Regions from separate parts of the Phytohabitans sp. LZ39 genome, predicted to be linked through region 2. Evidence: riboswitches for the same ligand, from Rfam matches in the RefSeq annotation. Region 2 holds a riboswitch; the other holds the start of a gene.

Region 1 (3,375 bases), on a different contig from region 2:
CGACACCGACCCGGACGTGTACGGCGTCGGCGTTGAGCTAGGCGCCCACACGGTAGTCACGGCGGCGATCCCCCGCGACGCACTGCCGCACGTGGAGGTCGCCTTCGCGGTCCGACCGATCTGACCCGATAGCGAAGCCCTGCCCGTCGATGCCTCCCAGCACGCGTCGAGTGGCGTACCGTTGGCCGATGGCCTACGCGGGCTCCCGCACCGTAAACGTCGGCATGTGGCTGCTGCCGGACGACGAAGACGCGTTCGATCTGGCGTTGCGCATGGCGTTTCCGGCGACCGCGTGGCAATGCGGGCAGCCCGGGGCGCCGGGGCTGCACCCGATCCACCTGCACGAGTCGCTGGCGACCGCGATGAGGTGTGGCAGCCGCGGCGTTCAAGCTTTCCTGCACCTGCCAATCGGCGCGCGCCCGCCGGACGGCGTCACCCTCGCAGACGGGGTCACCGTGCCGGACGGTCCTCCGGTCGCCGCGGCCTTTGAATTGTGGCGTTCTTGTCGTCGACATGAGCTCGACAACACCTACTGCGACCACGATCCTGGCTATCGGCACGCCGCGGGCGGCGCGTACTTCGACGTCGGCTGGCTGGACGTCCGCTGGTTCGAGGACGAGGTCGGCGCCGATACGCACCAGCTCCTTCTCCAGCAGGCCCGAGCGATCCGGTCGGTCCTGGTCGCCGCGACCCGACCGGCACGTATCAAGAATCAATTCGGCAAGCCGCTGACCGGTTACCGGATCGGTCACGCGGCTCTGACGATGGTCAGCACTACGGGCATCCGGCTCGGGCGACCTGGCACGGAACGGTTCACGCTCACGTAAGCCCAGGCACGCCTTCCCTGTCGGCGGCTACCTCGGCGGCGAGGGCGGCGACGACGCGGTCGATGTCGTCGTCGGTGGTACCCAGGCCGAAGCTGATCCGCAGCAACGCCGCGGGATCGGCGGCGCAGTCGGCGCCGCCCGCCGCCGTGGTGCCGGTCAGGCGGCGGGCGAGCGGGTGCGCGCAGAACTGCCCGGCCCGCACGCCGATGCCGTGGTCGGCGCCGAGCCGCTCCGCGACCGCCGCGACGTCGTAGCCGGGCAGCGCGAGGGAGACGATGCCCACCCGCGGATGGGCATCGTCGAACAGGCTCACCGGCACCGCGCCCCGCACTGCCGCCAGGCCGGCCCGCAGCCGCCGCAGCAGCTCCTGCTCGCGCTCGTGGATCGCGTCCCGGTCGGTGCCGGTGAGGGCGTCGCACACGGCCGCGAGCGAGACCGCGCCGAGCAGGTTCGGGGTGCCGCCCTCGTGGCGCGCCGGCCCGGTCGTCCAGGTCACCTCGCCGGGGTGGTCGCCGACGGCCGCGCTCGCGCCGCCACCGCGCAGGTACGGCTCGCCGCCGTCCAGCCAGTCGGATCGGCCGACGAGCACGCCGGCGCCGAACGGTGCGTACAGCTTGTGTCCGGAGAACGCCAGGTAATCGGCGCCCAGTTCGGCCATGTCGACCGCCCGGTGCGGCGCGAGCTGAGCCGCGTCGACGACGGTCCGGGCGTGGTGTGCGCGCGCGACGTCGGCGAGGCGGCGTACCGGCCACACCTCGCCGGTGACGTTGCTGGCGCCGGTCACCGCGAAGATCGCCGGCCCCTCGATCCGGTCCAGCGCCCGGTCGAGCAGGTTGGCGGCCGCGTCCGGGTCGGGCGGTGCGGGCAGGCGCACCGGGTTGGGCCACGGCAGCAGGTTGGCGTGGTGCTCACCGTCGAACACGACCGTGGTGGTGCCGGCGGGCAGGGCGTGGGCCAACAGGTTGAGCGCGTCGGTCGTGTTTCGGGTGAAGACGACCGCGTCACCGGCACGCGCGCCGACGAAGTCGCCGACCGCCTGACGGGCCCGCTCGTACTCCAATGTGGACCTGCTGGACCGTACGCCGGCGCCGCGATGCACGCTGCCGTACCAGGGCAGCAGCCTTTCCACCGCCGCGGCGGCGGGGCGGGCGCACGGCGCCGATGCGGCGTAGTCGAGATGGGCGAAGCGGACGGTCGCCCCCGACCGCAGCCGCACGGGCAGATCGGCACCGACGATGTCCAGCGTCATGGGGCAGGCCTCCGAGGCTCACGCTTACCCGCGGCGCGGCTCGGCCACGGGTCTGGTCGTCACCCGGGGCACCCCACCGTGAACACGAGGGTTGCCGGCCAGCGAGCCGGGGCTTGACGCTGGCGCTCTTGACCTTCCCCGGACTATACAAGACCGCCACCGCGGTGGACGGTCGGTGACCTGGCTGCAAGACTCGCCACTGATGACAGTGCTCCGCGGCGCCGCCCGAGTGGCGGGCCTGCTGGTCGTGGTCGTCTGCCTCGGCTACGCCCTGGGCGGCTGCTCCGGCGACCCGGCCGGCCCGGCGGCGAGCAGGCCGGCAGCAACACCGCCGCCGGCTCCTACGGCCTCGCCGACGGCGCGCGGCACGTCCCCCAGCCCGACGCCCACCCGCGTCGGCGCCGCCACCGCCGCACCACAGTGGCTGGGAAAGCGGGTCCTCCCGGTGGGGCCGAACGGGTCCGCCGCGGCCCAGGACACCCCGCCAGAGCTGCGCAACCGGTCCATCATCACGGTCGACGACCTGCCACCGCCGCCCGACGGCCGCTTCCACGCGACCGTGCAGGCGGTGCCCGCCAGCGTGCTGGCCAGGTCCAGCTGGAGCAAGGGCTGCCCGGTGGCCGCGGCGGACCTGCGCTACGTCACGGTCGGCTTCCGCGGCTTCGACGGGCGCGCCCACACCGGCGAGCTGCTGGTCAACAGGCGGGCGGCCGACGACCTCGTCACCGTGTTCCGCCGGCTGTTCGCCGCCGACTTCCCGATCGAGCGGATGCGGATCTCCAGCGCCGCCGACATGAAGGCACCGCCGACCGGTGACGGCAACACGACCGAGGCGTTCGCCTGCCGGCCGGTGCGAGGTCAGACCGCGTGGTCCCAGCACGCCTACGGGCTGGCCGTAGACCTCAACCCGTTCCAAAACCCTTATCACAAAGGCAAAGTGGTGCTGCCGGAGCTGGCCACAGCGTACCTCGACCGGGCCAAGACACGGCCCGGGATGGTGCGGCCCGGCGGGCCGGCCGTGCAGGCCTTCGCCGCGATCGGCTGGCCGTGGGGCGGCGACTACCGATCGCTGAAGGACTACATGCACTTCTCCGCCAGCGGCGGCTGACCCGTCAGACAGGCGAGTCGTCACCCCGGACGCGGGCGTGCAGGTGCATGTCGTGCCGGCCGTCGGAATGGACGGCGGCACTGCGCTGGGTGCCCTCGAGAACGAAACCGGACTTGACCGCCACCCGGCAGGAGGCATTGTTGCGCGTCGAATGATCCAGGTACAGCCGGTGGAAGCCGGCCTCGCCCAGC
Region 2 (3,375 bases):
TGTCCATGCCACCGAGGGTGCCTCGCCAGGAGGCTCGTCGCGACCGATTTTGCGGGGAGATTTGGTCGGGAGGGACGGTCGCACAGCGCCTCCGGCGCTGGGACGTTAGAGCTAAAGCCTACGGCGACCGCCCTCCCGCACGGAGCATCCTGCGTCGTCCAGATGGCGCCGTCAAGTCCCCGGAGCGGTGTTTTCTCGACGGACGGCAAATTCACGACTACGGAATGCAACTCCCATCCCGGTAAAACTTTTCCTACCTGCGGCTCCCTCCGTGGTCGCGCTCCCACGGGCCGTGACCGGGAATCGCATGATCAGGAGTCGAGGAGGCCGGCGTCCCGGGCACCGCGGAGCGAGGGCTTGATCCGGTACGTCGGACCGACCTGCTCCGCCACCGCATCGATGGTCTTGAGCCCTTCGCCGGTGTTGAAGACGACCGTCTCGGCGTCCGGGTCGAGCTTGCCCGACTCGACGAGCTTTTTGAGCACGGCCACGGTCACGCCACCAGCCGTCTCGGCGAACACGCCGGTGGTACGGGCGAGCAGCTGGATCGCGTCGCGGATCTCGTCGTCGCTCGCGTAGTCCATCCAGCCGCCGGTGCGGCGCACGGCCTCCAGCGCGTACAGCCCGGCGGCCGGGTCGCCGATGTTGAGTGACTTGGCGATGCCGACCGGCTTGACCGGGATGATGTCGCTGACGCCGTTGTGCAGGGCCACGGCGATCGGGTTGCAGCCGGCGGACTGGGCGCCGAAGACCCGCCACCCGTTGGCCGGCGCCTCGACGAGGCCGATCTCGACAAGCTCGCTGAACGCCTTGTCGATCTTCGTGAGCAGCTCGCCGCTCGCCATCGGGATGACCACCTGCTCGGGCAGGCGCCAGCCCAGCTGCTCGGCCACCTCGTACCCGAGGGTCTTGGAACCCTCCGCGTAGTACGGCCGCACGTTGACGTTGACGAACGCGGTGTCTTCGAACTCGTCCGTCTCGACGAGCTCGCTGCACAGCCGGTTGACGTCGTCGTACGAGCCCTCGATCGCCACCAGGTCGCCGCCGTACACAGCCGTGGTGACGACCTTGCCGGGCTCGAGGTCACCGGGGATGAACACGATCGACGGCACACCGGCGCGGGCCGCGTGCGCGGCGACCGAGTTGGCCAGGTTGCCGGTGGAGGCGCAGGCGAAGCGGGTGAAGCCGAGCCCGCGCGCCGCGGTGAGGGCCACCGAGACGACCCGGTCCTTGAACGAGTGGGTCGGGTTGGCGCTGTCGTCCTTGACCCACAGCGGCCCGCGCACGCCCAGCTCGGCGGCGAGCTGGGAAGCGGAGACGAGCGGCGTGAGCCCCGGGTCGAGGGTCACCCGGCTCGCCGGGTCCTGTCCGGTGGGGAGCAGCGCCGCGTAACGCCAGATGCTGTGCGGGCCAGCCTCGATCTGTGCCCGGGTTACCCGCGCGAGAGCGGCCTGGTCGTAGGCCACCTCGAGCGGGCCGAAACACTCGTAACAGGCGTGCTGGGCGGCGAGCGGGTACTCCTTGCCGCAGCCGCGACAGGCGAGTGCGCGGGCAGGGCTGGTCTGGGTGGGGGCGTCCGAGGTGGTGATGGTCGTAGCGTCGAGTGTCGACGGCATCGAGGCGTCCTCTCATCTTTCCCCTGCGCCGCACCGTGCGGCGGGGACGGAATTGGCACCTGCTCCGCGATTGGCCTCGTCATCGAGTCACGCGGGTGGTTGCCGGGGCTTCATCGGGCCGTATCCCTCTGCCCCTCTGGATGAGGTATTCAGTTGTGTGTTCCCGACACAGTGTACGGGGCGAAGCCGGCTACCGCGCCTTTCCGGTGATCTGCCTCACGACACCACGTCTTTGCGGGTGAAGCGCCAGAAGGCGAGCGACCAGAAGAGCGTGGCGTACGCGACCGCCGAGATGCAGCCCTTGACGATGTCGTCGGACTGCACGGGCGTCGACAGCAGCCCCAGCCAGGCGTCGCTGTAGTGCGTCGGCAGGAAGGAACGGATGCTCCCCAGCGCGGTGATCTGGTCCAGGATGCTGGAGAGGATGAAGAGGAGCACCGCCCCGCCGACCGCGCCGAGCGGCGCGTCGGTGAGCACCGAGAGCAGGAACGCCAGCCCGGCCACCACCAGCAGGCCCACCGCGAGGTAGCCGAGGATGCCGAGCAGCCGCAGCAGGCCTTCCCCGGCCGGGATCTCGGCCGCCACGGTGCTGCGCAGCGGCGACCAGCCGTAGCGCAGCGTGCCGACGAGCAGGGCGGTGCCGGCGAGCAGGGTCAGGGCGACGGCCGAGTACCCGAGCGCGACGACCAGCTTGACCGCGAGCAGCCGGGCCCGGGGCACCGGTACCGCCAGCAGGTAGCGGAGGCTGCCCCAGCTCGCCTCGCTCGCCACCGTGTCGCCGCAGAAGAGCGCCACCACGACGGTGAGCAGGAAGCCGGCCGAGACGAAGAGCGTGAAGAGCGTGAAGTTGAGCCCGCCCGACGTGGCCAGGTCGATCAGGCTGGCGAACTCGCCGCCGCCGTTGTCGTCGTCGCCCCCGCTGTCGAACTGGAACGCGACCAGCACGATCAGCGGCAGCAGCACCATGAAGCCGAGCGCGAGCTGGGTGCGCCGCCGGGACGCCTGCCGCCGCCACTCCTGCCACACCGTGAGCGTGCGGCTCGGGCGGTAACCGGTGGCCGCGCCGATCGTCGCCGTGCTCATCGGTCACCACTCCCTCGCGAGTTGTCGCCCACCAGGGCCAGGAAGGCGTCTTCGAGCCGCCGCCGGGGCACCACCCGGTCGACCCCGACGCCGGCGCGGACGAGCTCGGCCACCACCTCGCTGCGCGCGGTGCCGTTGATGTCCACCACCAGCCCGTTGGCGCCGTCGCCGGCGACCGAACGCACCCCGGCGAGCCGCTGGAGCACCGCCTCGGCCGCGTCCACGTCGGAGACGTCCAGCCGCACCGTCGGCGAGTCACCCACGATCTCCTCGACCGGCCCGGACGCCACGATCTCGCCCTTGTTGACGACAACCGCGTGGGTGCAGGTCTGCTCCACCTCGGCGAGCAGGTGGCTCGACACGAGCACGGCCCGCCCGTCGGTGGCGTACCGCTTGAGCACCCGGCGCATCTCGGCGATCTGCGGCGGGTCGAGCCCGTCGGTCGGCTCGTCGAGCACCAGCAGCTCAGGCAGGCCCAGCATCGCCTGGGCGATCGCGAGGCGCTGCTTCATGCCGTGGCTGTACTTGCGGACCTTGCGGTGGATCGAGTCACCGAGCCCGGCGATCTCGACCGCCTCGTCTAGCCGGCCGTCCGCCTCCGGCCGGCCGGTGGCCCGCCAGTACGCCTTGAGGTTGTCGAGCCCGCTCATGTGGGGCATGAAGCCCGGCCCCTCGA

Evidence for each region. A riboswitch is a leader RNA that binds a small molecule or an ion and turns the genes downstream of it on or off. The one in region 2 is predicted to bind S-adenosylmethionine.
Region 1: it holds a riboswitch for S-adenosylmethionine, as region 2 does, so the genes downstream of both, AC5L36_RS14880 (aminotransferase class V-fold PLP-dependent enzyme) here and thrC (threonine synthase) in region 2, are expected to answer to the same signal.

What each region holds. Positions count from the first base shown of each region.
Region 1 is NZ_JCADBM010000006.1:275,614-278,988, reverse strand. Features, by position in the region: gene AC5L36_RS14890 (hypothetical protein) at 1-124, shown strand, start outside; gene AC5L36_RS14885 (hypothetical protein) at 189-827, shown strand; gene AC5L36_RS14880 (aminotransferase class V-fold PLP-dependent enzyme) at 820-2,076, opposite strand; SAM riboswitch class IV at 2,092-2,210, opposite strand; gene AC5L36_RS14875 (M15 family metallopeptidase) at 2,252-3,184, shown strand; gene AC5L36_RS14870 (GNAT family N-acetyltransferase) at 3,189-3,375, opposite strand, start outside.
Region 2 is NZ_JCADBM010000001.1:679,378-682,752, reverse strand. Features, by position in the region: gene AC5L36_RS03135 (GNAT family N-acetyltransferase) at 1-7, opposite strand, end outside; gene thrC (threonine synthase) at 312-1,616, opposite strand; SAM riboswitch class I at 1,626-1,763, opposite strand; gene AC5L36_RS03125 (ABC transporter permease) at 1,833-2,699, opposite strand; gene AC5L36_RS03120 (alpha/beta fold hydrolase) at 2,696-3,375, opposite strand, start outside.